2 regions of the Staphylococcus debuckii genome follow, and region 1 is predicted to be linked to the other one. Evidence: riboswitches for the same ligand, from Rfam matches in the RefSeq annotation. Region 1 holds a riboswitch; the other holds the start of a gene.
What was found. Region 1 has a riboswitch for lysine ahead of CNQ82_RS07015 (aspartate kinase). Riboswitches for the same ligand answer to the same signal wherever they lie in the genome.

Region 1 (3,217 bases):
TTATATGAAGCCGGACTTCAGCGATGAAGATGGAATTCGTGCAGCAGAACTTGAAGGTGAGTTTGCTGAAATGAACGGTTGGAATGCTGAAGCGGATGCAGCTACCCTACTTTCTGGTTTAGGTATTCCTGCAGAATTACAAGATAAAAAAATGTCTGAACTTGAAAATAATCAAAAGGTGAAAGTGTTATTAGCACAAAGTTTATTCGGCGACCCTGACGTGCTATTACTTGATGAGCCTACGAATGGTTTAGATATTCCTGCCATCAATTGGTTAGAAGATTTCTTAATCAATTTTGAAAATACCGTTATTGTAGTTTCTCACGACCGTCACTTCTTAAATAACGTCTGCACGCATATTGCAGATTTAGACTTTGGTAAAATCCAAGTATACGTAGGAAATTATGATTTCTGGTATCAATCAAGTCAATTAGCTCAAAAAATGGCTCAAGAACAAAACAAGAAAAAAGAAGAAAAAATTAAAGAGTTGCAAGATTTCGTGGCACGCTTTTCTGCGAACGCTTCTAAATCCAAACAAGCAACAAGCCGTAAAAAACAATTAGAAAAAATTGAATTAGACGATATTCAACCTTCTTCACGCAGATATCCATTTGTTAAATTTACACCAGAACGTGAAATCGGTAATGATTTATTATTCGTAGAAAATCTTTCTAAAACAATCGATGGCGAAAAAGTATTAGATAATATTTCATTTACAATGGATCCAAATGATAAAGCGGTATTAGTCGGTGACAGTGAAATTGCTAAGACTACTTTATTAAAAATCTTAGCAGGTGAAATGGAACCAGATGAAGGCAGTGTCAAATGGGGCGTTACAACTTCACAAACCTACTTCCCTAAAGACAACTCAGAATACTTTGATGGTGTAGATATGACCTTGGTAGATTGGTTACGTCAATACGCACCTGAAGATGAACAAACTGAAACGTTCTTACGTGGTTTCTTAGGCCGTATGTTATTCAGCGGCGAAGAAGTTAAGAAAAAAGCCAGTGTCTTATCCGGGGGCGAAAAAGTACGTTGTATGTTAAGTAAGATGATGTTATCGAGTGCTAATGTTTTATTAATGGATGAACCAACAAACCATTTAGATTTAGAAAGCATTACAGCTGTGAACGATGGTTTGAAATCATTTAAAGGTTCAATTATCTTCACTTCACATGACTTTGAATTTATTAATACGATTGCTAACCGTGTAATTGATTTAAATCCTGAAGGTGCTGTTTCAAAAGAAATCAGTTATGAAGAATATCTCAAAGAAACAGGCGTGTTAAGTTAAATATATACTATTATATTACGGACTGGGGCATTAATCTGCCTCAGTCCGTAATTTCTGTATTGGCAGTAGCTATCTGAATAGAAAATACGCTTGTTCCAAGCTTTTTTCTATTCTAGTTAGCTTTGCCGGGGCAGAACGACGAAATAATTTTAACCAATGTTATTTCTGTTCTGCTCCCTATTCTAGTTAGCTTGGCCGGGATGAGACGACGAAATAATTTGGATCAATTTTATTTCTGTCTCGCTCCCCTTACCATTTTTGTATGTTTTAATTAAGCATTTTAGGTTATAATGTTTCTAGCAAGGTAATGATGAATGCAAATTGGATAACGCCCTACTTTTATAGAATTTACACTAATTGAGTAAATGGATTTCAGAATAGAGGTTTTTTTCAGTAAATTTTTAAAAATCTTATTTTTCTGGTTTACTTCTCAATTTGAACTATGTATAATGTGAGTCATACTAATTAAATAAATATTTTGATGAGGCGCATCAATCAAGAGTATTTGTCGTTCTAACTGTCTGCTTACAGTCGGCAAAGAAAGGGTGAGATGCCGAAGTGATTATAAAGGCAAGTTATAATCGCTGGACTTTCAGGTTAAGAGCTAACAGTCTGTCATTATTACCAAATAATGGAGTGCATCACTTGTATATAAATCTACGAGCAAGTTCGCATTCCGGACTTGCTTTTTTATATATGTGATTCTCCCCTATTATCGAGGAGGATATTAAAAGATGAAGAGAAGTGTTTTAAAGTTCGGTGGTTCGTCGGTCAGTGATTTTACGAAAATTAAAAATATTGCTGAAATGCTGAAGGATAGAATAGAAAATGGCGAACAATTAATTGTAGTTGTCAGTGCAATGGGGAAAACCACTGATCAACTAATGGAAAATGTTGCTGCTTTGACAGCTGAACCTAAACAGCAAGAACTTGCCCTTTTACTTACAACGGGCGAGCAGCAAACGGTCTCCTACCTGTCGATGATATTGAATGATATCGGGGTGAACGCGAAAGCAATGACAGGTTATCAAGCCGGCATTAAAACAGTAGGCCATCATTTGAAAAGCAGAATTGCTGAAATTAATCCAGAAACTTTCGACAAAGCCTTTGAAACCAATGATGTTTTAGTAGTAGCTGGTTTCCAAGGAATCAATGAGGAATTTGAACTGACGACATTAGGTCGCGGCGGTTCAGATACTACTGCAGTTGCACTTGCAGCAGCTAACCAGACACCTTGTGAAATCTATACAGATGTCGATGGCGTATATGCCACCGATCCTAGAGTATATAAAGATGCAAAGCGCTTAAGTATAGTCTCTTATGAAGAGATGATGGAAATGAGTGCACTAGGTGCAGGTGTATTGGAAACGCGCAGTGTCGAGTTAGCAAATAATTATAATATCCCGTTATATTTAGGCAGAACATTATCAAACGTGAAAGGAACATGGATTATGTCACAAACAGAAATTTTAGAGAAGAAAGCAGTAACAGGAGTAGCGTTAGATACACATATGATGCACGTAACTATCAGCTATCCCCTTTCAGATAATCAATTACTGACAGCATTATTTACTGAGTTAGAAGAAGGACAAGTCAATGTAGATATGATTTCTCAAATTGTTAACTTAGATGGCTTGCAGCTTTCTTTTTCAATTAAAGATACTGATCTCACTCAAATTAAAGGGATTTTGGAAAAATTATCAGAAAGTTACAAAGCTTTAGATTATAATTTAAATGATGAATACGTCAAAATTTCTTTAATCGGTTCTGGTATGAGAGATATGTCAGGCGTAGCTTCTAAAGCGTTTATCAGTCTTATTAACGCAGGTATTCCTTTTTATCAGACTACGACTTCAGAAATTAGCATCTCTTACGTGATTGATGCTAAAAATGGTGAACGTGCTGTCGAAGAGTTATATC
Region 2 (3,217 bases), 240 kb from region 1:
AACCGCATTCATACAGAGATTTGCCGATTCGTATTGCAGAATTAGGTACAATGCATCGTTATGAAGCAAGTGGTGCAGTATCAGGTTTACAACGTGTTCGCGGTATGACTTTAAATGACTCTCATATCTTTGTAAGACCAGATCAAATCAAAGAAGAATTCAAACGCGTTGTTGAATTAATTCTTGATGTATATGAGGACTTCGGATTTAAAAATTACAGCTTCCGATTAAGTTATCGTGACCCTGAAGACAAAGCTAAATACTTTGACGATGACGAAATGTGGGAAAAAGCAGAAGCGATGTTGAAAGAAGCCGTTGATGAAATGGGCTTGCCATATGAAGAAGCAATTGGTGAAGCGGCATTCTACGGTCCTAAATTAGATGTTCAAGTTAAAACAGCTATGGGTAAAGAAGAAACTTTATCAACTGCACAACTGGATTTCTTATTGCCTGAAAGATTCGAACTTGCTTATATCGGTAAAGATGGTGAAGAACATCGTCCGGTAGTTATTCACCGTGGTGTGGTTTCAACAATGGAACGTTTTGTTGCCTTCTTAACTGAAGAAACAAAAGGGGCATTCCCAACTTGGTTAGCACCAAAACAAGTTGAAATTATTCCAGTAAACGTTGATTTGCACTACGACTATGCAAGACAAATTCAAGATGAATTGAAATCTCAAGGCGTACGTGTGGAAATCGATGACCGTAATGAAAAAATGGGATATAAAATCCGTGAAGCACAAATGCATAAAATTCCTTATCAACTTGTAATTGGTGATAAAGAAATTGAAAATAATGAAGTAAACGTTAGAAAATATGGTTCTAAAGATCAAGAAACTGTAGAAAAAGATGAATTCATTTGGAATTTAGTTGATGAAATTCGTTTGAAAAAACAAAGACAACAATAAGACCTTGAAATAACTGAGGTATTAAGGTATATTACAATGTAGTTGAATAAATATTAAAAAAAGTGTTAGAGGTTGCATCTTTGATGAGTAACTTATCAGAAGCTGTGTGGAGCGTAGGTTGAATGAGTTAAAGGCAAAGATGCCGAAATATATAATAACCATAACTATTGTATATTGGGACAGTTTTCGAATAGAAGCTGGACTGTCACAAAATGTGATGTGCTACCGTATATTTATAAAGTCGAACAATGGTTGCATATCTTGGATTTGCAACCATTGTTTTTTATTTTATTTGCAAGCCTCTAATCCTAGGAAAGGAAACGTTTATGGAAAATAAAACTAGTCAAGATGCAGGCATACAAAGAGGCCTGAAAGATCGCCATATTTCTATGATTGCAATCGGCGGATGTATTGGAACAGGTTTATTTATGACATCTGGCGGTGCAATTCATGATGCAGGGCCGTTAGGGGCTTTACTTGCATATTCAATTATAGGCATCATGGTATTCTTCTTAATGACATCACTTGGAGAAATGGCCACTTATTTACCAGTTTCAGGTTCGTTCAGTACTTATGCGACACGCTTTGTCGATCCATCACTTGGATTTGCACTAGGATGGAACTACTGGTTTAACTGGGTGATTACAGTAGCGGCTGACGTGACAATTGCAGCACAAGTGATTCAATATTGGGAACCGATGAAAATAATGCCAGCTTGGGGCTGGAGCGTTCTGTTTATTATCATTATTTTTGCTTTGAACTCATTATCAGTAAGAGTTTATGGTGAAAGTGAATATTGGTTTGCGCTCATTAAAGTGGTAACTGTTGTTATCTTTATCATTATCGGCTTATTAACTATTTTCGGTATTATGGGCGGTAAATTTATCGGATTTGAAGTCTTTACATCCGGAGACGGTCCAATTCTCGGAGGCAGCTTAGGAGGCAGTTTATTATCTATCTTAGGTGTGTTCTTAATTGCTGGATTCTCATTCCAAGGTACTGAATTAATTGGTATTACTGCAGGAGAATCTGAGAACCCTGAAAGAGCTGTGCCGAAAGCGATTAAACAAGTATTCTGGAGAATTTTGTTATTCTATATCTTAGCTATTTTCATTATTGGTATGTTAATTCCATATTCTAGCTCAGCACTTATGGGCGGCGGAGATAGCATTGCTACTTCACCGTTTACATTAGTTTTCAAAAATGCAGGATTAGCATTTGCAGCATCATTTATGAATGCTGTTATCTTAACATCAGTATTATCGGCTGGTAACTCAGGAATGTACGCTTCTACAAGAATGCTATACTCAATGAGTAAAGATAAACTGGCATCGAAAGCCTTTGGAAAAACATCCAATAGCGGGGTGCCTTATATCTCACTATTCGCTACAGGACTTGTAGTAGTAATTATTTTCCTAGTACAAAAATTAAGTGGAGATGCTTATGAGTATATTGTAGCAGCAAGTGGTATGACAGGCTTTATCGCTTGGGTCGGAATTGCAGTCAGCCATTATCGTTTCCGCCGTGCATTTAATGTACAGCAGCACAGTAAATATGAATTGAAATACAAAGCTAAATGGTTCCCGTTTGGTCCGATTTTTGCAGGTATATTATGTGTCATTGTAATCATTGGACAAGATGTTGATTTCATTAAAACAGGTCATTTTGATCCGAATAGATTTATCATCACTTATATGGGAATTCCAGTTTTCTTAGCATTCTTCATTTATCATAAACTAAGATACAAAACTAAAAAAATTCCATTAAAAGATGTAGACTTACGTCAAGACGTGGATATGAACCAATTCAAATAAAAAATAAAATAATGATTGACTTTGTGTAATAGAGTTGATATGATTATATACGTTGAATACGAAACGAACCAAGTAGAAGCTTCCCGCTTCTCACCTGTAGCGACGCATAAAAGCTGTTGGCAGGTCCAATACAACGTGATAATCTTATCATGTTGAGTAATGGAAAAAGAGCGGGCACTTCTGTGTCCGCTCTTTTTACTTGGGATATTTCGTAAATATAACGGAGGTGTTAACCATAGCAAAGGATCAAACGCAAGTTAACGAAAGAATTCGCGCAAGAGAAATTCGTGTCATTGGTCAAGACGGTGAACAAATCGGTGTAAAACAAAAACGTGAAGCATTAGAAATGGCTGAACGTGTAGGTTTAGATTTAGTAGTTGTCGCACCAAATGCTAAACCTCCTGTTGCTCGTATCATGGATTACGGCAAATACAAATTCGAGCAACAGAAAAAAGAAAAAGAAATGAAGAAGAAACAAAAAGTTATCAATGTTAA

Region 2: another riboswitch for lysine. It lies ahead of CNQ82_RS08245 (amino acid permease); the one in region 1 lies ahead of CNQ82_RS07015 (aspartate kinase).

The regions. Positions count from the first base shown of each region.
Region 1 is NZ_CP033460.1:1,501,231-1,504,447, forward strand. It holds gene CNQ82_RS07010 (ABC-F family ATP-binding cassette domain-containing protein) at 1-1,297, shown strand, start outside; lysine riboswitch at 1,771-1,947, shown strand; gene CNQ82_RS07015 (aspartate kinase) at 2,032-3,217, shown strand, end outside.
Region 2 is NZ_CP033460.1:1,742,028-1,745,244, reverse strand. It holds gene thrS (threonine--tRNA ligase) at 1-908, shown strand, start outside; lysine riboswitch at 967-1,141, shown strand; gene CNQ82_RS08245 (amino acid permease) at 1,235-2,722, shown strand; ribosomal protein L20 leader region at 2,787-2,926, shown strand; gene infC (translation initiation factor IF-3) at 2,949-3,217, shown strand, end outside.